One region of the Brevibacillus nigriterrae genome, then DNA from elsewhere that is predicted to be linked to it. Evidence: predicted binding sites of a transcription regulator. Region 1 holds the regulator's gene; each other region holds the start of a gene.
What was found. Region 1 encodes Rex, which represses fermentation and respiration genes when NADH is low (regulators of the CRP and FNR family bind a similar motif). Its sites were predicted from a motif close to TTGTGAAATATTTCACAA; they were not measured.

Region 1 (10,817 bases):
GTCTGTTTAATCTGGCGCTTTGTCATTTCCAACAAGGAGAGGCACACGAAGCCATTGAAAAGTTGGATGAATATCTGGAAGAAAACGAAACTGATTGGGAAGCATTCGTTTTGTGGATCAGGATCGCATCCTTGCTCCGTCAGCAAGACAGCAGTCTTCAGTTGAATCCACCAATTCAAATCCAGGTGCCAGACCGCAATACGGACCAGCAGTTGCTACGAGAAATGGCAACCATGTATGAAGCCAATGGACAAATACATCTAGCCATGCTCTGTTATCGTTACCTTGTTGATCAAAATCCCCGTCAAGCCTGGGCATGGCATGGGCATGGCTGGAACACCTGGTTGATTGAAGGAGAGCATAAAGCAATCCCGTTAGTGAAAAAGGCAATTGCGCTTGCTCCCCAAAATAACGACTTTCTTTTTAGTTACGGGTGGATGCATCTTTGTGGCGGTCACATCGAGCGGGCAAGAGAAATTTTTCGCTTTGTGATCCTGCGCAATCGTAGACATATTCTTTCATTGTCGGGACTTGTGACCATCTACTGTTGCGAGGGAGAATACACAGAGGCAAAACGGCTGGCTAGTTCCTTTCTAGACGAACAAGACCCGTATGTGCAATCACTCGGGTATTATCATCTTGGGAAAATTGCCGTGAAGGAAGAAAGCTGGAAGGTAGCCAAGCATTACTTCAAAAAAGTGCTTTATGATACAGGGCACTACGGTGAGGTACCCCAATATCTCAAGCTATGTAATGCGAAACTTGGCCTGTCTTCCCCTGTTTTGGAAGAAAAAACAGACAGAATCCATATCTGAAAAGCAGGATTTTGTCATTGACTGCCGAATGCTACGAAGGGACTATCAAGTTTGGCAGCTTACATATAGAGGTGACGATAGTTGGATCGTTTCATCGTCGTAGATTTCGAAACAACAGGAACCCATCCAAAAAATGGTGATACCATCATCCAGATTGGTGCGGTAGTCATTGAGGATGGACAAATACTTGATCAATATACAACACTGGTAAACCCGAATCAGCCGATACCACCCTTTATTACTTCCTTAACCGGAATTACCGATGAGATGGTTGCTGATGCACCGTCCATGGAAGAGGTTTTGCCAGATTTCTTGCGTTATTTGGACGGACGTACGTTTGTTGCGCACAACGCATCGTTTGATTTGAACTTTCTTCAAGAAGCCCTGCTTGGTCAGGGCTATTATCCGTTTGATGGCTATGTGCTGGATACAGTCGAGTTGGCACGTTTTCTTTTGCCCATGCAAGAGAGTTACCGCTTGGTAGAACTAGCGGATTCCTTTGACATTCAGCATGAAAACCCTCATCAGGCTGATAGCGATGCTTTGGCAACGTCTGAATTATTGTTGCACTTGCTATTGATACTAAAAGAGATGCCGCTCATCACGATTCAACGCTTGCAGATGCTAGTGAACACTTTTCGTTCAGACATCGGCGCTCTGCTACGTCATGTCGAGATGGAAAAAATGATGACCTGTTCGTTTGATCCAGAGGCACCAACGGAACAGAGCGAAGATGAAAACTGGGATACATATCGTCAGATTGCGTTACGTAAGCAAAAAAAGCATTGGATTGAAACCAAACAAACATTTGCTCATATGGAAATTGATGTCCTTCTCGAAAGTCTGATGGGAGAGGGAGGTGCTTTGCATCGGGAGAACCCTTCATTTCAGCGAAGAGACGAGCAGGAAGCCATGATCCGAGCTATTTATGCTGCAATGGACGACGAGGTACACCTGTTTGCCGAAGCGGGGACTGGAACCGGCAAGTCGCTCGCTTATTTGATCCCGAGCATCCTCTGGGCAAAGCTGAATCAGGAACAAGTGGTGATCAGCACTCATACGATTCAACTGCAGGAACAGCTTTTTGCAAAAGACATTCCGCTTCTCCAGAAAGTCCTTCCTTTTGACATGAGAGCCGCTCAGTTGAAGGGAAGAGGAAACTATTTGTGCTTGCGAAAATTTGAGCAAACCTTGAACGATTCAAGTGATTCATCCCATGAGGTCATGCTAGCTAAAGCTCAGATCGTCACCTGGCTGACGCAGACAGAAACAGGAGACTATGAGGAAATCAGTCTTCCACCCGCAGCATCCAATCTATGGCAGCAAGTCAAAAGTGATACGCATTCGTGCTTGCACCGACACTGTCCGTGGTTCTCTCGTTGTTTCTACTATCAAGCAAAAGAACGAGCACGTGAAGCCGATCTCATTATCGTGAATCACGCTCTTTTGGTTTCGGATATGGATGCAGATGGTGGGATTATTCCCAAAACACCGGTAGTGATCATCGACGAGGCCCATCAGTTAGAGGAAGTAGCCAGTCAACACTTAGGCATTGAGTATTCAACTGCTCAGCTTATGTATTTGCTCGAAAGGCTGGAAACCGATCAGGAGCAAGCCATTTTGAACGTGTACAGCAATGAATTGAACGAGTGGGACAGCTCGCTCTCCACCTTTGTCCAAGAACAGATGGAGACAATCAGACGGACACACATCAAGGCAAGAGAAACCTACTTGCAATGGTCACAGCTTCTGTATCATTGGGCTTTGAAGCGAGCCAAAGAGACAATCGATATCGGAAGAGCGACTGTACGTTATCGGGTGGGAGATTTTAGCGATCGCAACGCTCGTATCATTACCTCGTCTGAAAAATGCAAGAAAGAACTCGCTGAACTGGGAGCGAATCTTGAGGAACTGCTTGCACCGATTCAAAAGCCCGAAAAGCCACTTTCCTTCGGTGTAAAAAGATGCAAGACAGATCTGGAAGGAATCGTGCAAGATGTGAAGCGGACAATCGAGACCATTCATACCTTGCTTATACAAGACGATGCCGACCTGGTGAAATGGATGGAAATTGAATCACGCACCTCTCGCAAGCATTTATTTCTGTACGCCTTGCCACTGCATATTGGACAAACCATGCGTGAACAGTTTTTTGCAGAAAAGCGGAGTGTGATTCTGACATCAGCAACATTGACGGTGAAAAACAGCTATGACTATTTGTTGGAGCGATTGGGTTTTGACGCAAATCAGGAACAAAACTATCGTACGGTTACGCTGCCTTCACCTTTTGACTATGAACAACAGGGACTCTTGTTGCTGCCATCGGATTTACCTTCTATTTCAGAGAATGAGAGAATGTATCTGGATGCCGTCACACAAGGTTGTGTCGATGTTGTCCGAGCCGCAGAAGGGCGGACCATGATCCTCTTTACCTCTTACTCCATGCTTCGTCAAGTCTATGAAGGGATGAAGCAGTTGTTGTCAGAAGAAGAGGGGTATACACTGTTAGGACATGGCATTGACAGCAGTAATCGCAGCAAGCTTGTCCGCAACTTCCAGCGTGAATCCAAAGCCGTGTTGCTTGGCACCAGCAGTTTTTGGGAGGGAGTAGACATCCCTGGCAAAGACTTAAGCTGTCTTGTCATCGTCCGTCTCCCGTTTACACCGCCGAATCATCCGTTGCTTGAGGGGCGTTCGGAAAGACTGAAGGAAGAAAAGAAAAATCCGTTTATGTCGCTTTCCCTGCCACAGGCCATCATTCGATTCAAGCAAGGTGTGGGACGACTGATTCGCCATCATATGGATCAAGGGGTGATTGTCGTCTTTGATTCCCGGATTGTAGAATCACGATACGGACGTTCGTTCCTTGCTTCCTTGCCACCTTTCCAGACAAAGACAGGGCCATGGGTTTCGTTGCGTGAAATGATCACGCCTTTTCTCGACCCCCAAAAAAGAATGGTTGCAGAAGAAGAATCATAAAATGAAACATGCTGTTCCTGAAGGGTGATCATTTTATGAGATTCAACTGCTTGCTGGTTATCGTACTCACCTTTCTACTGACTGCGTGTTCAATTGACGATCATTTGAAAAACGTAGTAAAAGTAGATGACCCAATATTAAGCGAGAATGAAAATGACTTTCTTGGCATGATTACGGTGTTTTTCCCTCTACAAAACGGGGAGAGTACATTGATTACTTTTCCAAACGGGAAGAAGTTGTTGATCGATACAGGAAGTGAAAAGGATGTTTCCACGCTTTTGGAACTGCTGGAAGAGCGCAAAGTGACCAAAATCGACTACGTGATGATCACCAACGATTTGCCTACTCATGCGGGTGGCTACCCTGAGCTTTCCAACCATTTTCAAATCGATACCATCCTGATGCCAGAAGCGATCCACAGATCCATTCAACAGGTAATACCCTTGCCTGCAAACAAAAAACTTATCCTGCTTGGAGAAGGTGATGAACTGACTTTTGACGAAAAGATTGTGTTGAAAGTTTTGAATCCGAGCGAACCGCTGCTTTTATCACCGCAGGATAATTCGTTGGTGTTTCAACTTAAGCAGGATCAGTTGCGTTTTCTTTTCACCAGTGCAATCAGCGAAAAAGCAGAAGACCGACTGCTGCAGCGATACACCAAGATTCTCCGATCAGAGATCTTGAAAGTAGCGAGTCAAGGAAGCAACCAGGCGTCATCACAGGTGTTTTTGACCAAGGTTGATGCTCAGATAGCTGTTATTGAAACAGGATTGTCTGAGAAAGAAATGAAAGCGAATCAGGAGGAAATTGTCGAGCGCCTGAGTGAATCATGGGCGGAAACGTATATAACCGGAATTCATGGAACGATTTCTATCCTATCGAATGGAAAAGATTACAAGGTTATTAAGAAAAAAAGAGAATAGAGAGGAGGAAGATCATGGTAAAAGCACCGAAAATATCTGAAGCTGTTGTTCGTCGTTTACCAATTTACCTAAGGTATTTGATCAGTCTCAATCAAATGGATGTGAAAACCGTCTCTTCTCAACAGATGGGAAAAACACTTGATGTGAATCCTGCGCAAATCAGAAAAGATCTTGCTGCTTTCGGAGATTTTGGCAAAAAGGGAATCGGTTATGACGTTGATTACCTGATCGAAAAAATCAGACAGATACTAAAACTGGACCAGGAAATCCATGTTGCTTTGGTCGGAGCAGGTCATCTTGGACATGCCATCAGTAATTACAATATCTATTTGAAAGATAATATGAGAATTGTAGCTATTTTTGATACTGATGAGACCAAACACGGAAAAATCATAGCAGGTCTGATGATTCGACCAATGTCCGAAATGAAGCAAGTGATTATTGATATGCAAATTCGCTTGGCGATAATTACTGTGCCAGCATTTGCCGCGCAGGATGTGGCTGACCAGCTCGTAGAAGCCGGAATTGAAGGGATCCTCAATTTTGCCCCTGTGAACCTGCGAACAGAAAAAGATGTTCGCATACATCATGCCGATGTTACTTCGAGCTTGCAAAGCTTGGCTTATTACCTTACATAATGATTGGAGTGTCAACATTGAAGAAAACCATCATCACCAATGCAACTGTGATCACAGTAAACGCTGCAAATGAAGTTATCGAAAATGGTGCGATTGCCTTTGAGGGAAATAAAATAACTTATGTGGGAGTAACTCCAGAGGACCTGACTGGCTATGATCAAGTGATCGACGGCAAAAACAAATTCGTTCTCCCTGGTCTCATCAATACGCATGGTCACGTAGGGATGTCGCTTCTGCGGGGGTATGCGGATGACTTGCCGCTGCAACAATGGCTGGAAGATAAAATGTGGCCGCTTGAAGCTCAATTCACGGCTGATCACGTGAAGTGGGGCGCCTATCTTTCCATTGTTGAAATGATTCGAACTGGAACGACGACGTTTGTTGATATGTATGATCATATGGATCAAGTAGCCCAAGCGGTTCAAGACTCAGGCATGCGTGCTCGTTTGTGCCGTGGGATGATTGGCTTTTGTTCAGAAGAAGAAAGACAGGCGAAACTGCGGGAAGCTACCCAATTTGCTCGTAATTGGCACAATCAGGCTGACGGGCGTATTACCGTGATGATGTCCCCTCATGCTCCTTACACTTGCACTCCAGACTTTATCAATCAAATTTTGGAACGTGCCCATGAGCTTGATTTGCCGATGCACATCCATATGTCAGAAACAGCGTGGGAAGTAGAGCAAAATGTGAAGGATTACGGTGTTCGACCAGTCGCTCACTTGGAGAACCTTGGCGTATTCTCCCGTCCAACCCTTGTTGCCCATGCGGTACATTTGACGGATGAAGAAATCGATGTACTGGCAAAATATAATGTAAGGGTTTCGCACAATGTCGTGAGTAACCTGAAGCTGGCAAGCGGAGTTGCCCGTGTACCTGAGATGTTGTCCAAGGGTGTTAGTGTCTCTTTAGGTACAGACAGCTCTGCGAGCAACAACAACCTGAATCTGTTTGAGGAATTAAAATTGGCGGCGATCCTCCACAAAGGCGTACGTAATGATCCAGTCGCTGTACCAGCCGAAGATGCATTGCGTATGGCAACCATTTTGGGCGCTGACGGGGTATTCCAAAAAGAGACGCTGGGTTCACTGGAGGTTGGCAAACAAGCTGATATCATCATGCTGGACAGTGCTCAAGCGCATTTCCATCCGGCTCATAACCCAATTTCACATGTGGTGTATGCGGCAAATGGCCGTGACGTAACAGATACGATTGTTGCAGGGGAATGGATTATGAGAAATCGTGAATTGCTCACGGTGGATGAAGAAAAAGTAATCTATGAAGCAAACCGCATGTTTGATTCTTTAAAACGATAAATGGAAAAAGTCTCCCATCAAAGGCATTTTGACAAACAGCCTTGTCAACACACCTGGTGAATGATGGGAGCAAAAGGAAAAGCGAAAGGTGTAGGTAGGAATATTTTGGTTAGCTAGAATCTTGGCTGTAACGCCAAATGTTTTTTAAAGAGGTGTGGCGGTATTCATTTGGTGAATGTTGTGAAAAGGCTCTAAGCGGTGATGATAAACCTGCCCAGGAAACTCGGTATTCCTGTAGCAACGACCAGCTCGGTTCGACGGAGGTTGTCGTTGGCAGCTTCACACGCTCACCTCCTTGGGGTGTACCTGTAGTATGACCGTTAACACTACCGCTATGTTTAGAAAGTTTTCGGTATCGTTCTAAAACCTTCTAGTCCTTCATAAATTTTAGGAACTGGGACGAGGGAGGGGGAGCGTTATGTACATCAGAAGGAACCAACTATGGTGGCTGATCCCCATTTTTCTTGGTCTCTTCCTGCTCGGTATGCTCCTTGCTGTTATAACCAAACCACCTCAAACGACACCTGCATCTTCATCCATGGAAGAAAAAAATCAGGGAGACCCGGATACCTTGCATCATGATCAGCTTGCCAGTCTCGTCAAAAAACTGGCTGGTGATACACCTGTTACCTACCAGGTAAAGACCAGGGACCAGACGTATCAAGGCGTATATCGTGGAGAATCATTCGATGTCAAGGGCAACGTATCAGGTCATATCATCCAGATGAAACGCAGTACAGACAAAGTTGAACTGCAAGTGGATGGGAAAGAGCAGCCATTAGAATTTCTTCCTTATGCGTTGTTTACCCCTTATGAACACGCCATGATCATACAAGGACAACTTCATTCACTCGTACCGACAGAGTTGCATAAGCGTGATCGGGATGGGCTCAAAGGGCTTCAGTTTGCTCTTCCGTCCAATCAGGTGGAGTCCATGATTTCGCTCTGGTTGGGGCCACAATTTCAGGCAGATGAAATCATGCGACAAACGCTGAAAGATGTGGTTATTCGCTATGAGCTATGGTATGATACCGATAAATTCGAGGTAAAGCAATTAACTGTTGATTTGCTAGTACCCAGCTTTCAGAATCAGCAAAGAGATCAACTCGTGTTCCGTTTTTAAGGGACACCGCCTGACAACAGCGTAAGCAAGAGTCAGGAGGATGAAAAAGGAGTTAGTGTTTGTGTATGTACGTGTAGGTATTGCTGTAGGAATCTTGTTGCTTTTGTTGGGTGGATTTTTGTATCACCTTACTTCAAGTGCAGTTGGCGAGAAATACGCTTCCGAGGATCAGGTACGGCAATGGGTTAAGGATCGGACGGGAATTGCACAAATTGATGAAATCAGCGAATTTCGCGGGACAAAGGTCTATGCGGTTGTGATTGGAAAGAATCACTTCGGCACACCTGTAATCGCCTGGCTCACACCAGATTCGGTTGATTTTGAAATAATGGATGGCGTTGTAACGAGAAATAGTGTACAGGAAGCAGTGTTAAAAGGTGACAAGAATGCTAGAATTCTGCACATCGTTCCTGGAAAAGATGACAATCAAAAATTCTGGGAAGCCGTCTATATTGACCAGGAACAACGTTACAATTACGTGTACTACGATTTTAAGACGGGTAAAGTACTTAAATCGTATCGCCTTAACCCGGTTAGTTGAACGGCTGTTAAGCACCGATGCTACATGTTTGAAGACCCCTTAATATGGGGTCTTTTTCTTTTTCCTCAATACCCAACATCTACATAGGAATTCATTTTGTTAATATGCTATACTTTAAATCGTTCTCCAGTTGATAGATTACGATATATACAAATCGTGTAGATAATAGAGGAGGGGAGTAATCTCATGCAAGTACGTAAAGTACCGATCATCTCATCGCTACTTATCGCGTTGGCTCTCCTGTTTGGCGGTTGGTTTCTGTTTCAAAAAGTAGAAATAGAAGAACCAGTTCGTACGAAGATCGCTCAAATGGAGTCAGCTACATTGGCTGACCTGCAGATTACAAAGGAGCAAATGCTGATAAAGCTAACAGTTACGAAGCCGGAAGATTTTCCAGAAGAGTATAAGTCTCTTGAGAATGACATCAGCGGAATCGTGAAAAATAAAGAAGTCATCGTTGAATTGACGAATCAAAATGAAGAGTTGAAAAAAGTGTGGAACAACGGAACTTTTGCGCTGACAGAAGCGTTGGAACTTCATCAGTACAGCAAACTTCCGGCATTGGTTAATGAGTGGAAAGTGAAGAATCAATTGGATTTGGCACTTACCAGTATGGATAAGAGCAACATTTACATCTTTCTGAAGCGTGGGTCAGATGAATTCTACACCATCGTCCCTCGTGAGCAGCAAGAGAGTGAGGTGAATGCTCGTGGGTAAGGAAATATTGTTTGGAGTGGTACCTGCTGTCCTAATCTTCTTGTTATTCCTCGGAATTAACATCGGGCCATTCTTGTTGTTTGCGGCTGTATTAGCCGGTTTGTTTTTCATAGTGAGCCGCCAGGGTGGTATTGGTGTTGCTGCAAAGAACGGGCGAGGTAACAAGCACTCCGTTCCCAAGACAGATATCTCGTTTGCGGATATCGGGGGACAAGAACGTGCAAAACAAGAGCTAAAAGAAGCGTTGGATTTTTTGAATCATAAAGACAAGATCAAACATTATGGGATTCGACCGTTAAAAGGGGTTCTCTTGACAGGACCTCCGGGAACAGGAAAAACCTTGATGGCGAAAGCAGCAGCTAACTACACCAACTCTGCATTTGTGGCAGCTTCCGGTTCTCAGTTTGTAGAGATGTATGTAGGTGTAGGTGCACAGCGTGTTCGTGATTTGTTTCGCGAAGTGAAAACTCTTGCTGAGAAAAACGGACAAGATTCAGGCATTATCTTTATTGACGAGATTGACGTCATCGGTGGAAAGCGGGAAGGCAGCCAACAACGTGAATATGACCAGACGTTGAACCAGTTGTTGACCGAGATGGATGGGATTCAAACAGAAGATAAACCACGCATTCTCATTATGGCTGCAACCAACCGCAAGGATATGCTGGACTCAGCTTTGTTGCGTCCAGGCCGTTTTGACCGTCATATCACCGTTGATTTGCCTGATAAGAAAGCTAGGGAGCAGATTTTGCACATCCATGCGAACAATAAACCATTAGCTTCCGAAGTATCCATCTCACAAATCGCCCAAGAAACGTTTGGCTTCTCAGGTGCTCAGTTGGAGAGCTTGACGAATGAAGCAGCCATCTATGCAATGCGTGAGAAAGCAGAACTGATCAACAACCGTCACTTCAGCATGGCAGTAGATAAAGTGATGATGGGTGAAAAAAGTGACCGTGAAGCAACAGGCGATGAGAAAAAGCGTGTTGCTCTACATGAATTAGGTCACGCCATCATGAGTGAACAAGTGAGACCTGGTTCTGTTTCACAGGTTACGCTGAGTCCTCGTGGTCAGGCTTTGGGGTATGTGCGCCAAAACCCGATGGAAGATCGTTATTTGTACACAAAAGAGGCTTTGGAAAAGCAGATTATGGTCTGTCTGGCTGGAGCAGTGACAGAGGAAATTTACTATGATGGCCGTAGTACAGGTTCACGAAACGACTTCGATCAGGCGCTTGGAATGGCACACGAGATCGTGAAAAGTGGTATGTCCCAATTAGGGATCATTCATATCGATTATATCGATAAAAACCAGATTCATACGGAAGTGAATCGAATTCTCGAAGAGCTTCTTGACCAGACAAGGGAAACACTTCGTCGCTATGACTATGTTTACAAAAACAGCTTGCAAATTTTGTTGGATCAAGAGGTGTTAAACGGAGACGAATTCCGTGACATGTTAAAACAAGTAGATAGCAAACAAGAGCTGGCAGTGTAAAACTGTCGGCTTTTTGTTTTTTTAAAAACCCATTTTCATCGTGATATGTGCCATATATCTGGTCAAATGCATATGTTACAGATGACATGATAAGGAGATTAGGGAAAAGGAAGGGACATACATGGCGAAACCACAAAAAAAACGAAAGAAGCCGCCAATACAAGAGCCTGATCTTTTGTTTGACGAGGGAGTACTACCAGAATGGCTCGTGGATGTTTCCAAGGATCCAGTCAAAGAAACAGCGAAAGAAACCGTTGTTGAACGATT
Region 2 (10,817 bases), on a different contig from region 1:
TCGCCACCCGATGCACTAGAAGCAGGCGCAGAGGACGAGTTGGAAGGCTGAGTGCCTTGAGGTGCACTTGTCTGTTGATCCAGCTTAGGACCACAGCCAGCAGCAGCGAGCGATAACAACATAGCGAGAGAAAGCCAAATACCCATTTTTCTCACAACGAATTTCCCCCTTATTCAGTAAAATAAATTGGTTAATTAATTAAAAATTCAAATAAATTAGTGCATGACATATCCGCCAGAGACATTGATTGCCTGCCCTGTGATAGCTGCTGCGGCATCAGATGCGAGAAAAACTGCGAAATCACCAATTTCCGATGGAGCCAATAAACGGGACTGCGGTACTTGCTTTAAAATAACCTCATCTACTACACGGTCTTTCTCAATTTGATATTCGCTGCTGAGCGACTCCAATTGATTGCGAACCAATGGTGTGTCAACATATCCAGGACAGATTGCATTGCAGGTTACTCCTGAATTCGCAGCCTCCACTGCTGTTACACGCGTTAAGCCGATAATCCCGTGCTTTGCTGAACAATAACCCGATTTGTAGGCTGCACCGATTTTGCCATTGATGGAAGAAATATTGATTATCCGTCCCCAGCCTCTCTGTTTCATCTTGGCAAAAACCTCCTGTGTTGCAATAAACGGTCCAACCAGCATGACCGAAAGCAACTGCTGAAATACATCAGCGGGAAATGTCTCAATTGGGGCAACATGTTGGAAGCCTGCATTATTCACCAGGATATCAACTGGCCCAAGCTTCTCTTCACAGCTTGTAACCATTTGACGTATGGATTGCTCTTTAGACATATCGACCTGAATAGCCAGCTTACCTCGATCAGGGTAGTCGGCAAACTCTTGCAAGGAGGCTGTTGCCCGCTCCTGATCCAGATCAGCAATCGCTATGTTACAACCTGCCTCATACAGTTTTCGGGCGATGGCCAAACCGATCCCGCTTGCTCCCCCAGTAACCAGTGCTGTTCGTTTTTGTACATCAGAACTGTGTAAACTCATAAGTCCTCCTTTCAGTCTTGAAAACGTTTTCACAAATATACAAAGCAAATCCTACGCCAAAAGATTCTGACAAAGAAATGTCACAATTCACATCGGATATGTCGCAAAATTACGACAATACCAGCGATGCAAAATTGCGACATGTTACACTCGTGCGACATCAATCAGATATCTGCAATTTGAAATTTTTCCAGCTTGCGATACAAGCTTGCCCGATGAATTCCCAGAAGCTGTGCAGCTTGTACTTTATTGCCATTACATTGTTTGACGGCTTCCTGGATGATCCTCTTTTCGGTTTTAGCCAACTCCGCTTCCAAATCCAACGATATCCCTTCTTCAACAGAAATCATTCGCTTGTCTTGTAAATAGACGGGAAGATGTTCATCTTCCAACTGCCCTCGCTCCGCCAATTGAACTGCACGCTCCAACACGTTATGTAATTCTCGCACATTACCTGGCCAGTGATGGGACATGAAGATCTCTTCTACTTTTCTACTCATACCATCTACATTGGTGTATAAATCACGATTCAACTGCTTGATCAAGTGAGCGGCAAGGGTGAGTATGGATCGCTCTAACTTGCGCAGCGGTGGAATGTTTATCGTAAATACGTGCAAGCGATAAAAAAGATCTTCTCTGAATTTCCCCTGTTTGATCAATTCTTCCAGCGGACGGTGGGTTGCCGCAATCACCCTGATATCTACAGAAAGTGGGCGAGTTGATCCAATCCGCTCCACTTCTCTTTCTTGCAGAACTCTGAGCAGCTTCACTTGCATATCCAATGGCATATCACCGATTTCATCTAAAAACAGCGTTCCGCCGTGGGCCAGCTCGATTTTGCCCGGTTTTCCACCTTTTCTAGCTCCGGTAAAAGCACCTTCTTCATACCCAAACAATTCAGCTTCCATCAGATCTTTGGGAATCGCTGCACAATTCACACGGACAAACGCATTCTCCGATCGAGCACTGGATTCATGGATCGAATGAGCAAACAATTCTTTACCTGTTCCGCTTTCACCCAGAATGAGAATGGATGATTTCGTATTGGCCACTCGCTTTGCCAGTTGAATCGCATCCAGCATCATCGGGTGATCCGCAAAAATATGGGAAAATGAGTACTTGGCACTAACCATCCGCTTTAGTTCCTGACGATAGAAATCCAGTTTTCGCTCCATGATGTTGTATTTCTCTACAAGGTTGCGCAGTTCTCGCAAATCATTGAACACCACTTTACCAAGCACGCCAACTACCTCATCCCCTTCACGAAGGGGCATCCGACTGACAATGATTTCACGATCACCAACCCTCATGAGTTGTCCCAGCTCTGCTTTGCCGGTTTCCAGTACGACGTGCATGCGTGTATTTTCCAGCACTTCGGTAACATGCCTGCCAATGGAATCCTCTATGGTGGTCCCGAGGAAGTCACAATATGTCTGGTTGATCATCGTAATGTAGCCCTCTTTGTTGCACATGATGATTCCATCGTAAAGCTGGTCAACCAGCTCTTTAAAGTATCTGAGTTCCTTTTCTTGCTCGGACAACTTTTTCGTCACCTGATCAATATCGGTAATGTCCTGGAATATGGAAAGCCCACCTACGATCTGACCATCAACCGTGTACGGAGTTCGATCTACTAAAAGCAGTTTGTCCCCAAATCGAACCTCTCGCCTTACACTGGCCTTACCCTCCCGTATCACTTGCAAGATGTCTGTACCCGGTGCAATGCTCGTTATCGAATGACCAACAACCTCACTTAATTTGAATCCAAGTATTTGACAGCCACTAGGATTCACATGCAGAATTTTTCCTTCTAAATCTACAATTGTTGCTCCATTAGGAAACGATTCCAAAAATTCAATCAGTTGAGTTGATACGATGGTCTCCACCTCCTGTCAGAAAATCGTACCAAAAACTGGAGAATTAGAAAAGAGAGCGATATTCTCGCTCTCCAGCTAAAAATCAGTAGTATCCCAATCATCCAGTGTTTCTTGAGAATCCACCAGATCATCAAACCGGCCACATAACGGGTTTAGACAAAGCATTCCGTGCAATTGACTATCCTGAAATGATTGACCCATATTTTGACCACAATAGGGACAAGTCCACATACTATACATCCCCCTCTACTCCTCCGATGATGTACAGCAGTTAGGCTTTCCCATTAGCCAGTCACTTATTAGAACTGGTTGATTTTATTCTGCTCCCAGTACTTCAGATAGTAATACGGATTGGTAGCCTTCCCAGAACTCTTGTAATACATACCGAAGTGAAGGTGAGGTGCGAACTTTCCAGTCGTCCCTTTGTTGCCATACCCGCTATCACCGACAAAACCAATTAATTGCCCTGCCGAGATATACTGCCCCTGCTTCAATCCAGGTGCATATGCCTCCATGTGAGCATAATACATATGGTATTTTCCACTCGAATCAATAATATTGATCCTCCATCCACCATACGTATTCCAGCCGATGCGATAAATATGACCACTTGAAATGGAGTAAACAGGTGTGCCCTTTGGTGTCATGATATCAATGCCTTCATGATTCCTATCTGATTGTTGCCCGGAAGAATTCCAAGCACGACCATCCCCATACGTGTTAGCCACTGATTCATACTCTGACTTTGCACTTAGTGGGAAACGATTGTTTTTCGAGAGTAGCCCTTTATCAAATAGTAACGACTCCAAAGAGTGTACCGATGGCTTCGCACCAGCAGGTAAGTAGATTACCTGCCCAACCAGCAATGTATACCCTAGACCAGGGTTATTTTTCTGCAACTGACTTACACTTGTTTGATGGCGTTGGGCAATGTGGGAAAGAGTGTCTCCCGATTGAATCACATAGTTGTTTTTCCGGTAGGCTGAAGTTACTTGCATACTGCTGCTACCCAGAATAAGTACTTTTTTACCAATTGCTATCTCGTTTCCTGTTAATGAGTTGGCACGCTTGATTGCATCCACTCCAACGTCATAAAGCTGACTCAGCTTCCACAGGCTGTCACCTGTTTTTACAGTATGAGTGAGTGCGTTTCTGGCTGAGGATATCTTCGCAATCTTAGAGCGACTATCCCAGTTCACCTCATAGTTAAAGGATTGACTAATAAAACGAATTGGTACAAACGTTCTTTTCTTATAAACAAATGGACGAGCATCCATTACAACCGATTGCCCGTTAATGATTGCCTTACTTTGGTTTACCCATAGAACTACATTCCGGTCGCCTTTGGTAATCACAATCTTTTGAGTAGTCGGTTCATACGTAACATTTGCATTGGTTTTTTCGGAGATTACACGGATTGGTACATACATGCGTTGATCTCGAATAAGCGGGTCTACATCCGATTTCACGCCCTTACCATTGATCACAAGTGAAATGGTGGGATACGCAGAAGCAGCATGAACGTGATTGATCGCATGTCCACCGCTTGTTAGTCCAAGTAATACTCCTGTCATCAATAATGTCCTGGCAAAGTTCTTCATGTAGGACCTCCTTTTCTATGAAATACAAGAAGGCACAATTACTATTATCGCATTAGAATCAGGAGCGAACTATGCCAAAATATTACCAATCAACTATTTATAAAAAAGAAAAACTGCCGGAATGACCCGACAGTTTTCTGCAAGAACACTGTATTTACGCTATATTTCTGGTCGGTGGTGTATTTGGTGTGTCTGGTCTATGCGGCATGATTTCTTTCAAACCAACCATTTTTTTCAAGTAAGGAAGCAAGTAGTAGTCGGCGCCGAATTTACCTGCATTCGCTCCTGCTGCTAAGATAAAGATACTCAACATGACCATCCATGGGTTAGTAGAAATTGTACCTGCGAACATGAACATGAAGTTCATCAGCATCCCGAAGAATACAGCAGCGGTGGTAAGTGCTCCTAACAGAAGACCAAGACCGATAAGGAACTCACCCCAAGGTACTAGGAAGTTGAAAAGTTTGATATTTGGGAGTGCAAAATTTTCTATGAAACCGGTATAGGTTGGATAGATAAGTGCTTCGCCTTTCATCACGGGCTTCTCAACAGCTTTGGTTAAAAATCCAGTGGCGTCGAATGCCTTCTCACCCGTTAATTTACCCCAACCACCAGTGATCCAAGCCCATCCAAGATACAAGCGAACAATTGTCAAGAAACCAGCAGCGTATTTACTCTCTCTTAGCCAATTCATAATCATAAATACCATCTACCTTCCTTTTTATCTGCTTGTTATGCTTTATGGAAATATGGAAGATTTGTGAATTTTTTCACAAGTCGTTTTGTAAAAGTTATGTTGCTATAATGTAAGATTCTCTTTTAAACCGATCCGTTTTCTCACGTACGGAAGAATATAATAGTCTGCGCCAAATTTACCTGCGTTCGCTCCTGCTACCAAGATAAAGATACTCAACAGTACCATCCATGGGTTCGTAGAAATTGTTCCTGCGAACATGAACATGAAGTTCATTAGCATTCCGAAGAATACGGCTGCAGTAGTTAGAGCCCCTAATAGAAGACCAAGACCGATCAGAAATTCACCCCAAGGAACAAGGAAGTTGAAAAGTTTGACGTTAGGAAGTGCAAAATTTTCAATGAAACCGGTATAAGCTGGATAGATTAATTCCTCACCTTTCATTACTGGCTTCTCAACAGCTTTGGCTAAGAACCCTGAAGCATCAAATGCCTTCTCACCAGTTAATTTACCCCAACCACCTGTTATCCAGGACCAACCAAGGTACAAGCGAATGACAGTTAAGATACCAGCAGCGTATTTACTTTCTCTCAACCAGTTCATGATCATGATGATCAGCTCCTTTTCTTTACACTCTCAGTATATGTGAATAATTTCACATCGAGATGTGAGGAACATCACTTTTTTTATTTCATATTCTTACTTTTCCTCACCTTGTTACTTTTTTGTCACAACTTGTACAAGCCAGTCAAAAAAGACGAAAAAACCGAAGCCACCCGCTAAGGTAGACTTCGGTTTTAATGCCCATCATTCAATTAACGTGAGCCTGTTTCGTATGCTTTACCAAGTGATGAAGGTGCGTTTGAACGCCCTACAACACCAGCTAAAACTAGAATCGTTAAAATGTAAGGCAACATGAAGATGAACTCGATCGGAATATATGCAGTCAGACCCAAGATTTGCACCAGGGACTTAACCGCTTGTGCGATACCGAAGAACAAAGCAGCAGCCATCGCACCAGCCGGATGCCATTTACCGAAAATCAGTGCAGCAAGAGCGATAAACCCTTGTCCTGATACGGTGTTGTGAGAAAAGTTGCTAGTTGTGGTAAGAGCAATGGTTGCTCCCCCCATTGCAGCTAACGCTCCACTAATTAACACAGCAGTATATCTCATGCGAACAACATTGATCCCTGCTGTATCTGCTGCTCGAGGATGCTCTCCCACTGCACGCAGACGAAGACCAAAGCGGGTTTTAAACAGTACAAACCATGTAACAGCTACTAAAATAAATGCAATAAAGCTGGTTGGGTACGCTTCAAAAATGGCGTGACCGATGTACGGGATGTCTCCTAAAACTGGGATGTCCCATTTTGTAAATACAGTTTGCAGTGTGGTTGTTTGACCTGAACCTTTAAAAATGATTTTGGTCAAATAAATGGCCAACCCTGCAGCCAGGAAGTTGAGCGCGATACCGCTAACAACCTGATCAGCCTTGAATGTGATTGAGGCTACCGCATGTGGCAGCGCAAAGATGGCTCCACAAACGATCGCTGCTAAAAAACCAATCCACGGTGCAAGCTCAGACGGTGCCGGGAATACCGTTTGCATAAAGAAAGTAACAACCGCCGCTGAGAATGCACCGATCACCATCATACCTTCTAATGCAATGTTTACAACACCTGAACGTTCGGAGTATAAGCCACCTAACGCAGCAAAGATAAGAGCTGTAGAAAATACAATCGTATCATGCACTAAGTTACTGGAAACTGTGATCCAATCCATGTTCTACACCCCCTCTTTCTTCTTCGCAAGGATCGGCTTCAAGAAAAACTTTACGATTCCGTGAGCAGCAACGAAGAAGATAACCGATGCAATTACAACACGAATGAGTTCGACTGGAACGCCTGCACCGAATTTCATCCCTGACGCACCAAAGGAAAGTGACCCGAAAAGAATCGCACCAAGTACAACACCTAATGGCGTGTTACCACCGATGAGTGCTACTGCCATTCCATCGAAGCCGTATCCTGGCATTGCCGCCATAATCGCTTGATAATGGAATACACCCAGTACCTCAGCCGCACCACCCAAACCTGCAAAAACACCTGCTCCAAACATTGCATTTACTACGTTTTTATTAACGTTCATACCTGCATACTCTGATGCATGCGGGTTAAAACCTACTGCACGAAGCTCAAAGCCTGTTTTGGTTTTCCACAGAATGATATAAAACACAAATGCAGCAATAAGCGCAATAAGTGTACCCCAGTGCAAACGTGCGCTTTCGAACATTTCAATCAGCCAAGGAATAGCAATCGATGCTGACTCTTTGATGTTTTCAGAACGCTGTTGCCCCTCTGGCACGAGGAACGTAGCCAAAATGTAATTCGCTAAATAAAGAGCGGTCCAGTTTAACATGATCGTTGTGATTACTTCGTTAACTCCACGAGCCGCTTTTAGATAACCGGCAAGTGCGCCCCACAGTCCACCAGCCAATCCACCAGCAAGAATGGCGAGTGGTGCATGAATGATTGGTGGCAAATCAAACGCGATACCGACATAAACAGAAGTAATCATCCCCATGATGAACTGACCTTCCGCACCGATATTAAAGAGACCTGTCCGGAATGCGAACGCAACAGAAAGACCTGTAAAGATAAGTGGCGTAATCTGTCTGATGGTCTCACCAAAATTGTACATATCACCAAACACTTTTTTCACTAGCGATTGATAGGCCAAGAGTGGATCAAATCCGCCCGCTAACATCGCAACAGCACCTACGAGCAGACCGAGCAGAATAGCTACAACAGGAACTAGGAACGATTCGCTTGAAAAAACACGGACTACCTTATTCATCGTTACCTCCTCCTTGCATGCGCTTTCCACCTGACATCATAAGGCCGAGCTCTTGTTCTGTCGTTTCTTTCGGGTCAACAATCCCTACAATTTGTCCTTCGTAAATAACGGCAATACGATCAGACACATTCATAATTTCATCCAACTCAAGCGAGAGCAGCAGAACTGCTTTGCCTCTGTCACGTTGTTCGATCAAACGTTTGTGAATGAACTCAATCGCACCAACGTCCAGTCCACGAGTCGGTTGGGCAGCAATTAACAGATCTGGGTCTTTATTTACCTCACGAGCGATAATTGCTTTCTGTTGGTTCCCCCCTGACAAGGCACGTGCAAGTGTATGAATGCTCGGGGTACGTACGTCAAACTCTGCAATCAGCTTCTCCGAATGCTTATTGATCGCATTGTAATCCAGAAATCCGTTTTTGCTGAATTCTGGATGGAAGTACGTCTCAAGCACCATATTCTCACTCATGCTAAAGTCAAGAATCAAACCACGTTTGTGGCGATCTTCTGGAATATGGGATAACCCTGCCTCAGAAATAAGGCGTGGTGATTTATTAGTAATCTCTTGCCCGTTTAACAGAACTTTCCCATCCTGTGCTTTGCGAAGGCCTGTCAGCACCTCGATCAATTCACTTTGACCGTTGCCGTCAACACCTGCAATACCTAATACTTCACCCGCGCGAACTTCGAGTGAAATATTTTTCAACGCATTGACACCGCGGTTCCCTATAGCCGTCACATTCTCGACAGACAAAATCACTTGTTTCGGTACTGATTTTGTTTTGTCTACATGGAAATGAACCTCACGACCAACCATTTTTGCTGCCAATTCATCCGTATTGGTCTCGGCAACCAGAACAGAATCAATTACTTTTCCTCGGCGGATAATAGTTACTGCATTACAAACCTTCATGATTTCTTTCAACTTATGCGTGATGAGAATAATGGTCTTACCCTCTTTGACCAAGTTATGCATAATATCAATTAGTTCATTAATCTCTTGAGGAGTTAAGACCGCTGTCGGTTCATCAAAAATAAGAATATCTGCCCCACGATAGAGCGTTTTCAAAATTTCTACACGTTGCTGCATCCCAACGGAAATTTCTTCGATCTTTGCATACGGATCAACACTTAAACCGTATTTCTCAGAAAGTGCTTGTACCTCTTTGGCTGCTTGATCGATATTTATTTTCAACCCACTGCGAGGTTCTTTTCCTAAGATAATATTTTCAGTAACGGTAAACGGTTCTACTAACATAAAGTGCTGATGCACCATTCCGATACCCAGTTCGTTAGCTACATTTGGATTGGTTATTTTCACAGGTTTCTCATTGATCAATATTTCGCCTTCATCTGGCATGTACAGACCAAACAAAATATTCATCAACGTTGATTTTCCGGCTCCATTCTCTCCTAAAAGAGCATGAATTTCACCTTTTTTTACTTTGAGACTGATGTTATCGTTTGCTACGATTCCCGGAAATCTTTTGGTAATGCCACGCATTTCTACTACTGTTTGAATCTGACTCAAGTGTGTTCACCCCGTCTTTGTGGGTAGTCATTCATTAAAGAAAAGCTTTTATTGAAGTTCTTAAGAAAACAAGGCTAGTTATTCTCTAACTAGCCTTGAGTTTGTTGCAGTAAGGCTTATTTTTCTGGAACTGTGATTTCACCTTTAACGATTTTCGCTTTGAACTCTTCTACTTTCGCCAATACGTCAGCAGGAACAGTGTCTTTGGAAGTTTCAGGCAAACCTACAGCATTTTCAGCAAGTCCGAGTTTAACCATTTTTCCGCCTTCGAATTTACCTTCAGCGTAATCTTTGGATACACGGTAAACTGCTTCGTCTACACGTTTCATCATAGAAGTAAGAGTAACCTCTTTACCGAATGTAAGAGATTGGTCTTTGTCTACACCGATAACCCAAACGTTTTCGCCTTTGGATTTGCGGTCTTTTGCTTCGTTAAATACACCGTCACCAGTTCCGCCAGCAGCGTGGAACACGATGTCAGCGCCTTGTCCGTACAATTGGGATGCAGCAGATTTACCAAGGTCAGCTTTGTCAAACGCACCTGTGTAAATTGGAATTACTTGTACGTTAGGATCTACAGCTTTAACACCAGCAGTGAAACCAGCTTCGAAGCGTTTGATAACTGGAATGTCCATACCGCCTACGAAACCAACTTTTTTGGATTTAGACATAGTTGCTGCTACTACACCAACAAGGAAAGAACCTTCATGCTCTTTGAAAAGAACTGATTCCACGTTAGGTATGCCTTCTACTTCAGCATCGATGATCGCCAATTTTGCATCTTTGTTTTCTTCAGCAACCTTTTTCACGTGGTCGCCCATCAAGAAACCGATACCCCAAGTAAGATCCCATTTGTCTTTTACGAATTGGTTCAAGTTAGGCACGTACTCAGCGTCACTTTGGGATTGAAGATACTGAACTTCAGTTCCAGTATCATTTTGCAGTTTTTGCAGACCTTCCCAAGCACTTTGGTTAAAGGAGTTGTCGTGCACCCCACCAGTGTCAGTTACCATACCTACACGAATTTTCTTGTCTGTAGAAGGTTGTGCAGGTGCTGCTTGGTTACCTTGGTTTGCATTGTTTTGTGGAGCTGCTTGGTTGCCGCCGCCACATCCAGCAAGGAGCAAGGACATACTAATGGTTGCAACTGAAAGTACGGAGAAAAACTTTTTCACCTTTAAATACCCCCATTATAGTTAGTGATGAACTAAAAAAATTGTTCAAGACCTTTCTGGTGACC
Region 3 (10,817 bases), on a different contig from region 1:
AGTCTGTCTCTAGCCCCGGATAGTTGACCCATTCCACATTCGGATGGCTGGCGAGGAACTGGGCTACAGCGAGTGCATTCTGGCTGTGACGCTCTACTCTCAGATGGAGTGTCTCCAGCCCTTGCAGGAACAGGAACGCATTGAACGGAGATACGGCAGCACCAATGTCACGTTGCAATTGTACACGAGCTTTGATGATGTATGCCAGGTTGCCAACAGCCTCCGAGTAGACGACACCGTGGTAGCTTGGATCAGGAGTGGTTAAGCCTGGGAACTTGCCATTGTTCCAGTCAAATTTGCCTGAGTCTACGATAATACCGCCGATGGAAGTCCCATGTCCGCCAATAAATTTGGTAGCGGAGTGAATGACGATATCAGCACCGTGTTCAATTGGGCGGCAGAGGATGGGTGAAGCAAATGTATTGTCTACGATCAACGGAATGCCGTTCTCATGGGCGATGTCAGCAATAGCAGAGATATCAGCTACGTTAATACGTGGGTTACCGATTGTTTCAATAAATACAGCTTTCGTTTTATCGTTAATCTTTTCACGGAAGTTCTCTGGATTGGATTGATCAACAAAGTGTACTTTCACGCCAAGCTTCGGAAGGGTATGGGCAAACAAATTATACGTTCCGCCATATAAGCTGCTGGAGGACACGACCTCGTCGCCTGCCTGTGCGATGTTCAGGATAGAAAAGGTAATGGCTGCCTGACCAGACGATGTTGCGAGGGCACCGACGCCACCTTCCAGTAACGCAACTCGCTTTTCGAATACATCCTGGGTAGGGTTCATGATGCGAGTATAAATATTTCCGAACTCTTTCAAAGCAAACAAATTCGCAGCATGCTCGGCATCACGGAATACATACGATGAAGTCTGGTAAATCGGAACGGCACGAGATCCTGTTACCGGATCAACCTCCTGTCCTCCGTGTAGTGCGATCGTTTCTGGTCTCCACTGTTGGTCTGCCATGTACATCATCTCTCCTTTAGATAAATGGGGAAATAAAAAAGCCTTCCTCTGAGTAGAGGAAGGCGCATACACTAACGGTCGCTACATTCATCTCTCAGAATCAATTGGATTCTGCAGGATTTAGCACCTTGCATGTTGTCATGCCGGTTGCCGGGTTTCATCGGGCCAGTCCCTCCACCACTCTTGATGAGTTTTTAAGTTTTATGAAAATTCATCCATTTTTGTATTGGTTTTAATTCTAAGCGTGCTGGTCGGAATTGTCAACATAAAAAAGTTAATATTTGCTATAGTGAAATTTATACAAATATTGGAAACTTTATGTAGAAAAATGCGTATTACAGGATAGGCACCATCTCAGATAACTGCAGTTTCATTGTAGAAAAGAAATGAGGGTGAAAACGTGCATGTTGGATACGATTTTTCTTATCTGTATCGGATTCGGTTTGCTTTATGCTTGCGTGACGTTGCTCTTTGGAGATAGCGGCGGGTGGCTGGATCATTTTCAAATCCCTGTTATCCAACCGTTGACACTGGTGAGCGGGATTACAGTATTTGGGGGAAGTGGATTTTTGCTTACAAGACTTACTACCTTCACCACGCTCACTACCATTCTCTTAAGTTTGTTAAGCGGTGCCATTATCGCTATTCTTTCGTATTTTATCTGGATTGAACCAATGAATCATGCGGAAACATCAACAGGGTACTCCATCATGCAACTGGTGGGCAGGGTTGGAGAAGTATGGACGACGGTTCCTGCAACTAGTCTAGGAGAAATTGTCATCCCAATGGTAAATGGAACGACTAACCACATGGCTGCAAGCTGGTTGAAGGAGCCGATACCGGAGGGAACCAAAGTGATTGTAGTGGAAGTCAAGGACCACGTTTTGTACGTAAAGCCGCACATATAAGAATTTGATAAGGGAGTGTTCCGTTTGACAGAACCATCGATTCTCATCACAGTCGTAGCTGTACTTGCGGTGCTGGTAGTTCTGGGTATTGCCTTTTGGGCGAGATACAAGACAGTCGGTGCCGACCAGGCGATGATCGTAACAGGCAGTTATCTCGGAAGCAAGAATGTGTTGACGGATGAATCGGGACGCAAGATGAAGATCGTGCGAGGCGGAGGTGCGTTCATCCTGCCCATTTTCCAACAAGCGAATTTCCTCAGTTTGCTATCCCATAAACTCGATGTCTCAACGCCGGAAGTTTACACCGAACAAGGGGTTCCGGTCATGGCCGACGGGGTAGCGATTATCAAGGTAGGCGGTTCCATCGAAGATATCGCAACCGCTGCCGAGCAGTTTATGGGCAAATCGGATGAAGCACTGCAAGGTGAGGCGCAAGAAGTGCTGGAAGGTTACCTTCGTGCGATCCTCGGCAGCATGACAGTAGAAGAGATTTATAAGAATCGGGAGCGTTTTGCTCAGGAAGTTCAGTCGGTTGCTGCCAAAGACCTCAAGAAGATGGGCTTGTCAGTTGTCAGCTTTACGATTAAAGATGTACGAGACAAGAACGGGTATCTAGCTGCTCTGGGTATCCCGCAAATTGCTGCGGTGAAACGGGATGCGGTCATTTCACAGGCAGAGGCTGACAAGGAAGCACGGATTAAACAGGCGGAAGCAGAGCAAGAAGCACGTAAAGCGGAATTGCTCAAAGAAACCAACATTGCGGAAGCGGAGAAAGAAAAGGAACTGAAGGTCGCTTCCTACAAACAGGAACAAGACCGAGCCAAAGCAGCAGCCGACCAGGCGTACAAACTGCAAGAAGTGATGACCAAACAACAGGTAACGGAAGAAGAAATGAAGATTGACATCGTGCGCAAGCAGAAGGAAATCGAGCTGGAAGAAAAGGAAATTCTCCGCAGGGAGCGCCAATACGACGCCGAAGTGAAAAAGAAAGCAGACGCCGACCGTTATGCCGTCGAGCAGTCCGCTGAGGCAGAGAAAGCGAAGAAAATGCGGGAAGCAGATGCCTTGAAATACCGGATCGAAGCAGAAGCCAAAGCACAGGCTGAGCAAAAACGCCTGGAAGGTTTGGCGATTGCCGACGCAGAGCGTGCCAAAGGTACCTCGGAAGCAGAGGTTACTCGCTTGAAGCTGGAAGCGGAAGCAGAAGGTAAGCAAAAGTTGGCAGAAGCCTTCGAAAAGTTCGGTCACGCAGCCGTCCTGGATATCGTCGCCAAAATGCTGCCCGAGCTTGCTGCCAAAGTAGCTGAACCGATGAAAGCAATCGACAAGGTAACGATTGTCGATGCAGGCGGCGGGCAAGGCGATGGGGTAAATCGCCTGAGTATGAATGTAACCAAGTTGATGGCACAACTGCCAGAGATGCTTAAAGACGTATCCGGCTTGGATATGAACAAGATGATTGCAGGCTTTTTGGAAAAGGATCAGCAAGAGCTTGTGAAACCGGTTGAGATCAAAGCAGAAGATACAAAGAGTCAGGAATAACTGAATATGAGGCATAACTTGCGCCCACACCCTTCCCGACAAAAATGGAAGGGTGTTTTTCATAATCACAAATTCGTAACAGAGTTGACGCTGAATGTTCACACTATATACACGGTGTTAAAATTTAAAACGAAAAGATTGTGATAAAATTCACAGTATAGAAATACCGAATGTAGTAGGAGGGAGAAACAATGGAATTAGATAATGCAATGTTAGCTCGAATTCTGACTTCCCTGACGTTAGGTTTTCACATTATTTTTGCTGTGTTGGGTGTTGGGATACCCGTCATGATTTCCATAGCGGAATGGTTAGGAATCCGCAAAAAAGACCCGATGTACACCATGATGGCAAAGCGTTGGGCCAAAGGCTTTACGGTGACGGTTGCCGTGGGTGTGGTGACAGGGACCTGTATCGGGTTGCAGTTAAGCTTGCTCTGGCCTTCGTTCATGAAAGTTGCCGGGGAAGCAATTGCTCTGCCGCTGTTTCTAGAGACGTTTGCCTTTTTCTTTGAAGCCATTTTCCTTGGAATCTACCTGTATACGTGGGATCGATTCCGCAATCCATATGTCCACTGGCTGTTCTCGATTCCGGTTGTGATCGGTTCCACAGCATCAGCCTTTTTTATTACAACAGTGAATGCTTTTATGAATGCGCCGCAAGGATTTGAACTGATTGATGGGGCGATTCACAATGTACAGCCGATTGCAGCGATGTTTAACGCCGCTACACCGTCGAAGACAGGTCACGTCATCCTTTCCGCCTATGCAACATCTGCATTTGTCCTTGCAGCCATTGCAGCGTACCAGCTTTTGAAAAAAAGATCGACCGAGTACTATCAAAAAGCGCTCACGTTTACTGTGGTTCTCGCCTTGATTTTTTCCGTTGGAACGGCCGTGTGGGGAGATATTTCCGGTAAGTATTTGGCCAAATACCAACCAGTGAAGCTGGCAGCCGCAGAGTGGCACTTTGAGACAAAAGGGGAAGCGGAGTTCATTCTGGGTGGTGTTTATGATGAAGAAACGAATGAAGTGAAATATGCGCTTCGCATCCCTTATCTTTTGAGCATCTTGTCTACGAATTCACTGAAAGGCGAGGTTATTGGGTTGAATGACATACCCAAGGATGAGCATCCTCCCCTGTTTGTCCATTATTTGTTCGATGGAATGATCGTGATTGGTACGTATATGATCATCATTCCTCTGATCTATCTGTTCTACCGCAGACGGAATCGACAAGTGACACCACGCCCTGTACTGCAAGGAATTCTCTGGGGTGGGCCGCTCTCCATGCTTGCGATTGAATTAGGCTGGATCTTCGCTGAGATTGGTCGTCAGCCTTGGATATTAGTCGGGTACATGAAAACCAACGATGCCGCAACAACGGCCGCAAATGTGGGAGAAATGCTGTTGCTGTTTGCTTCTTTGTATACCTTCCTGGGTATTGTGTGCACGATGGTGCTGATCCGCATGTTCAGGAAAAAACCAATTGAACAAGAGCTTGCCACATATATGAGCAAATAGGGAGAGAGGAGGAAGAACGATGAAGCTTGAAATGATCGGAATCACCGTGCTTTGGATTTTTCTGTACGGCTATATTATCGTGGCATCCATTGACTTTGGAGCGGGTTTCTTCTCGTTTTACTCGAAGCTGACGAAGCGGGACCATATCATTAACGGCATCATAGCCAGATACCTGTCGCCCGTGTGGGAAGTAACCAATGTCTTTTTGATATTCTTTATCGTGGGTCTTGTCGGGTTTTTCCCTGATACAGCCTACTACTATGGAACGGCATTATTAGTTCCAGGCAGTATCGCACTTGTTCTGCTTTCTCTTCGAGGTTCCTTTTACGCATTTGCCCATTATGGAGCGAGAGACAGCCTGCTGTACCATCTGATTTACGGTGTGACAGGGCTTTTGATCCCTGCTTCATTGGCGACTATTTTGACCATTTCAGAAGGTGGATTTATCGAAGTGGGGGAGAACAAAGTTACGCTGTTAATGGGTGAATTGGCAACCAGTTCGTATGCATGGGCAGTGGTTTTACTGGCGCTGGTCAGTGTGCTGTTCATTAGCGCCAGCTTTTTAACCTACTATGCTCAAAAAGCGCAGGACCGAGCAGCGACGACGTTGCTTCGCTCATTTGCCATTGTGTGGAGTTTGCCTACGATTTTTGCAAGTTTTCTCGTATTCTTGTCGATCCGTACGCACAATCCCGAGCATTTTACCAACATGCTTGATGTGAGCGGGCTATTCCTCTTGTCGTTTGCGTGTTTTCTGATCGCTTTAGCCTTGCTGTTGAAAAGACGCTACTACGGTTGGTCATTCGTCATGGTACTGCTTCAGTTCGGCTTTGCGTTTTGGGGGTATGGGGTGTCACACTTGCCGTACCTGCTTTATCCGTATATTACGATTGCCGACAGCATTAACAGCCCGGAGATGGGTCTGGCCTTAGTCATTGGCTTTATTGCTGGTTTGTTATTGCTTGTGCCATCGCTCATTCTCCTGTTGCGACTCTTTCTGTTCGACGCCAAATACGTCCAGGGAAAATAACAAACTGTTCACTCGTTTGGGGTTTGTTCCTTTTATATGGTACAATAGATGGAAACAGTAGGAAGATTCGTCTGCAAGAGTGACTAACAGGAGGATTTTTGGAATCATGGACAATCATGTAAGAGAAGTTATGCCAGAACAAGTGCTGAAGCGATTGGAAAACGGAGATAAAATCCAAATCATCGACGTGAGAGAACTGCATGAGTGGAACGACGGTCATATTCCAGAAGCAAAGCATATTGCATTAGGTACACTTCCTCACCGACTGGACGAACTGGATAAAGAGACACCGATTGTGATGGTCTGTCGAAGTGGAGTGCGTAGCTGGAACGCAACACAATTCGCCCTGCAACACGGTTTTCAAGCGGAGAATATGGCTGGCGGAATGTTGGCTTGGCCGGGCAAAGTAGCGACAGAATAATACCGAAGACCGTTCTTTCCTTGAGAGAGAGAACGGTTTTTCTCTAATTAGAAAGTGAGTGACATAAATGATGAAGAGAATACCTTCTCTCGCAGTTTCGTTGTTATTGTTGCTAATCTTGTTATGGACTGCCGGCTGTGGTCAAAAAGCACAAGAAGGTCCCGTGCCAATGCAAATGGAGTCCAAGTCCGGTGATACCGTAGCCGAGCTTGTGATTACGCCTGGGCAAGTGGGGCCGAATCAGTTTGTTGTGAGTATTACATCTCCTGATGAACAGCCAATTCGAGAGGGTAAAGCAACCCTGCACTTTTCGATGGAAGGTATGGAACATGGGAAAAGTGAAGAAGAATTGAAGCCTCAAGCTGACGGGAAATGGTTAGGCGAAGGACCGCATATCATGATGACGGGAGCCTGGAAGGTTGAGCTGGAGTATGGTTCACCATCGGGAGAGAAAAAACTGTTTTCCTATTCCTTTCAAGTAAAAGAGTAGGAGATATAGAGTAAGGAGTGAATGAGTGTGACATCCGAAAACCAAGCAGGTCCATCGATCAGTTTTTGGCGCAAGTATTGGTTTGTAACGACAGCCTCTGTTCTCATCGCATCCATTGCAGCTATTCTGGCCTATCAGTTCTGGTGGGGCTCAACCCGACTGCCGTTTATCAAGCATGTTGAAAACTTTACCCTGGAGAATCTCGACAGGAAGCCCGTTCAGTTTAATGAATTGGACGGCAAGGTACGTCTCGTTTCTTTTATTTATACGAAATGCCCGGATGTTTGTCCTGCCACTTCGGAAATCATGGAAAAGGTACAGGAGGAATTGAAGAAAAAGGGGATTTTTGGTTCGGAAACAGCATTCATTACCATTACATTTGATCCCCAAACAGACACACCTGAGGTTCTTCAACGCTATGCCAGTGCATTCCATGCGGATCTCGGCGGTTGGTATTTCCTGCGTGGAGAGGAAGCGGCAATTGCTCAGGTGGCAAGTCAGTTTGGCATCGGTTATGAGAAACAACCGGATGGTATGTACATCCATACAATGAAAACATTCCTCGTGGATAAGGATAAAAATATCCGTAAAATGTATGGAATGGGAGCAGGTATGGATATCAATGAAATTATTGATGATATGGAGCGGTTAGCTAAAGAGTAATCCATAGATAACGCCCAAGCCCGATCAGCCCACCCGCAAGGACGAGCCATGCTGAATTAAGCTTGAAACGAAAGACTGTGACGAGTCCACAGATCAGCAGAATGGCTGTTGGGATGTCGATGACTGCAGCGACTCCCAACTTGAGGCTGACCATAGCCATCAAAGCTAATGAGGCAACCGTAACACCATCGATGAACGATGCAACCCACGGGTTCGTCCGCAATTTATCCATCCAGAAGGTAAGCACGGCTACGAATACGAATGAGGGCAGGAAGATACCCAAAGTTCCCATGAGTGCCCCTGGGACACCTGAGATCAAGTATCCGATGAATGTTGCCGTTGTAAAAACAGGTCCTGGAGTAAATTGACCGATAGCGACGGCATCAAGTAATTGTTGGGAAGAGAGAACACCTAAGCGATCCACAAAGTCTTTTTGTAAAAAGGCAAGTAATACATAGCCGCTTCCGTAGAGAATCGAACCGATCTTTAAAAATATCCAAAATAATTGTGACGTCGCCCCAGCAATCTTCGGTTCTATAGCAGATCCAAGGGAAAAAGCCAGTAATGGGGCTGATAGTGTGTGAGTATTGTTTTTTACCTTTTGCCAGTTGCCGATTATCATAGAGATTGAACCTGCAAGTACCAGGAGAACGAGCTCGTGAAAACCAGCCATCGTGAGTATTATCACCGCAAGTACGATTGCAATCGAGGTTTTTGTGCGAATGGCTGATAACCCCAAATTCCATAGTGCTTGCAAAACAATCGCCAATATAACTGGCTTGATTCCATAAAGCAACCAAGATAATTGAGGCATGTGTTCATATTTCACGTAAAGAAAAGCGAGAATAAGAACAATTAGCATAGCAGGAAGAATAAAACAACTGCCAGCAAGCACAAGCCCTGCCCAACGCCCTCGGTGGAATCCAAGGTGAATGGCCAGCTCAGTAGAATTCGGGCCAGGAATCAGGTTTACAGAGCCAAGCAGGTCAAGGAACCTTTGACGAGAAATCCATTTGCGTTTCTCCACAATTTCTTTACTCATCATCGCAATATGGGCTGCCGGCCCGCCAAATGCGATTGTTCCCAAGGTAAGGAAAACCTTGCTGATCTCGATTAATCGGGCCCGGCGTTCACTTGATGTGAGCTGGTCCCAGGTGCGGTCAAATGCTTCCATATATGAGTAACCCTCCCGTGGAGTAATCGTACCAACATCATAACGTTCTTCAGTGATCCAGTAATATTATTTTTTCATTAATTATTTGTGCAGGAGGAGTATCCTTGAGTGAAGTAAAAATATTTGCCCTCGGTGGGTTAGGCGAAATCGGTAAAAATATGTACTGTGTCGAATATGAAGATGAAATTATCGTCATTGATGCAGGAGTGAAATTCCCGGAGAACGAAATGTTCGGGATTGATCTGGTTATTCCTGATATTCAGTACCTGGTAGAGAATCAGGATCGAATCAAAGGGTTGTTTTTGACTCACGGGCATGAAGATCATATCGGCGCTTTGCCGTATGTAGTGAAGCAGATCAGGCCCAAAATTTACGGGGGCAGACTGACTCTGGGACTGGTAAAGTCCAAACTGGAAGAGCATCGTTTGCAAAATGACGTTGAGCTTGTCCCTATCTCAGATGACAGCGAATTTACATTCAAAAACCTGAAAGTATCCTTTTTCCGGATGAATCACAGTATTCCCGATTCGTTTGGAATTGCAGTAGAAACGCCAGAAGGTACTGTTGTACACACAGGCGATTTCAAATTTGACATGACACCTGTTGGACCGTCCTCTGATTTTGCCAAATTAGCCAAGCTGGGGCAAGGTGACGTACTGGTGCTCCTGTCTGACAGTACAAACAGTGAACGTCCCGGCTATACCATGTCGGAGCGATCTGTTGGTGAAGGGATTATGGATGTAGTTGAGAAGGCAAAGGGCCGCATCATCCTTGCTACCTTTGCGTCCAACGTACACCGTCTGCAACAGGTAGTCGATGCAGCGATGGAGACCAATCGCAAAATTGCCGTTATTGGACGCAGTATGGAAAAAGCGTTCATGATCGGGCAAGAGCTTGGTTATATCCAGATGCCAGAAGGTATGCTGATCGATATCAAGACCATCGACAATTATGCGGATAATCAGGTGTTTATTATCTGTACAGGCAGTCAGGGAGAGCCGATGGCAGCGTTGACTCGGATTGCAGCAGGTTCTCACAAGGCAGTTCAGATTTATCCGCAAGATACGGTCATTATCTCTGCTTCCCCAATTCCCGGGAATACCGTGAATGTAAGCAGAACGATCGATAAATTGTTCCGGGCGGGTGCCAATGTTGTGCACGGTTCTGTTTTTGACATCCACGCTTCCGGTCATGGCAGTTCAGAAGAATTGAAGCTGATGCTCAACTTTATCCGACCACGCTACTTTGTGCCGATTCACGGGGAGTATCGCATGCTCAAAACGCACGGCAAACTTGCGATGCAGGTGGGCATTGAGGAAAAGGATATCTTTGTCATGGATAATGGTGACGTGCTTCGCTGTACAAGAGAGTCCGTTGCGATGGGCAAAGTGCCGGCGGGTGTCGTGTTAATTGACGGCAGTGGAATTGGTGATGTAGGCAATATCGTGCTTCGTGACCGCAAACACCTGGCAGAAGATGGCCTGATGGTTGTAGTTGTCAGCATCGATATGAAGAATTTCAAAATTCTCACCGGACCTGACATTGTCAGTCGTGGATTCGTATATGTGCGAGGCTCAGAGTCGCTGATTACAGAAGCGACAGAACTGGTGAAGAAGACATTGTCTGACGCACTTGCCAAGAAGGTCAAAGAGTGGTCGGAATTAAAATCGCAGATCAATCAGGTGTTGAAGCCTTATATTTTCGAGAAAACAGGCCGTAACCCGATGATTCTGACAATTTTAATGGAAGTATAGATTATTTCGTTGACTCTCCTAATGGATTGTAATATATTTCCTTTGGGGGGTATGTCCGGTGACAATCACGAAGTACGATGATCGGCTCATTTTATGTATGGGCCAACTGCTTCGAAACAGAGAGTATGTGTACCAAGCCGACTCAGTAACCGAACTAACTGAAATTCTGGAGGCTGTCTCCTTACAGCTAGAAGATAGAGAAGTAGACTTTCAATTTACGATTGATGGACAAACAGTAACCTTTCAATTAGCAGATTCGTAAGCGGCAAACACATTCGGTTTGTCGCTTTTCTTCTCCATTCCTCTAATTAAGGGTATAATAGAGATAATCATCGATCA

Region 2: ACPW7N_RS01080 (DoxX family membrane protein) is a predicted target of Rex. The motif match lies at 5,829-5,846, and genes of this name have one in related genera.
Region 3: ACPW7N_RS07445 (cytochrome ubiquinol oxidase subunit I) is a predicted target of Rex. The motif match lies at 3,565-3,582, and genes of this name have one in related genera.

Annotation. Positions count from the first base shown of each region.
Region 1 covers NZ_JBNCMT010000003.1:204,685-215,501, forward strand. The annotation lists gene ACPW7N_RS03910 (tetratricopeptide repeat protein) at 1-815, shown strand, start outside; gene dinG (ATP-dependent DNA helicase DinG) at 897-3,794, shown strand; gene ACPW7N_RS03920 (ComEC/Rec2 family competence protein) at 3,830-4,717, shown strand; gene ACPW7N_RS03925 (redox-sensing transcriptional repressor Rex) at 4,732-5,355, shown strand; gene ACPW7N_RS03930 (amidohydrolase) at 5,373-6,671, shown strand; gene ACPW7N_RS03935 (hypothetical protein) at 7,090-7,794, shown strand; gene ACPW7N_RS03940 (cell wall elongation regulator TseB-like domain-containing protein) at 7,835-8,335, shown strand; gene ACPW7N_RS03945 (hypothetical protein) at 8,522-9,052, shown strand; gene ACPW7N_RS03950 (AAA family ATPase) at 9,045-10,550, shown strand; partial or broken gene ACPW7N_RS03955 (WIAG-tail domain) at 10,672-10,817, shown strand, end outside.
Region 2 covers NZ_JBNCMT010000001.1:200,891-211,707, forward strand. The annotation lists gene ACPW7N_RS01050 (ABC transporter substrate-binding protein) at 1-146, opposite strand, end outside; gene ACPW7N_RS01055 (3-hydroxybutyrate dehydrogenase) at 216-1,013, opposite strand; gene ACPW7N_RS01060 (sigma-54 interaction domain-containing protein) at 1,178-2,899, opposite strand; gene ACPW7N_RS01065 (hypothetical protein) at 2,966-3,130, opposite strand; gene ACPW7N_RS01070 (stalk domain-containing protein) at 3,190-4,491, opposite strand; gene ACPW7N_RS01075 (DoxX family membrane protein) at 4,646-5,191, opposite strand; gene ACPW7N_RS01080 (DoxX family membrane protein) at 5,291-5,794, opposite strand; gene ACPW7N_RS01085 (ABC transporter permease) at 6,001-6,969, opposite strand; gene ACPW7N_RS01090 (ABC transporter permease) at 6,973-8,043, opposite strand; gene ACPW7N_RS01095 (ABC transporter ATP-binding protein) at 8,036-9,550, opposite strand; gene ACPW7N_RS01100 (BMP family ABC transporter substrate-binding protein) at 9,694-10,752, opposite strand.
Region 3 covers NZ_JBNCMT010000007.1:128,339-139,155, forward strand. The annotation lists gene ACPW7N_RS07430 (homocysteine synthase) at 1-976, opposite strand, end outside; SAM riboswitch class I at 1,061-1,169, opposite strand; gene ACPW7N_RS07435 (NfeD family protein) at 1,381-1,884, shown strand; gene ACPW7N_RS07440 (flotillin family protein) at 1,909-3,426, shown strand; gene ACPW7N_RS07445 (cytochrome ubiquinol oxidase subunit I) at 3,618-4,946, shown strand; gene ACPW7N_RS07450 (cytochrome d ubiquinol oxidase subunit II) at 4,966-5,976, shown strand; gene ACPW7N_RS07455 (rhodanese-like domain-containing protein) at 6,083-6,397, shown strand; gene ACPW7N_RS07460 (FixH family protein) at 6,465-6,887, shown strand; gene ACPW7N_RS07465 (SCO family protein) at 6,915-7,550, shown strand; gene chrA (chromate efflux transporter) at 7,540-8,724, opposite strand; gene rnjA (ribonuclease J1) at 8,829-10,478, shown strand; gene ACPW7N_RS07480 (hypothetical protein) at 10,537-10,740, shown strand.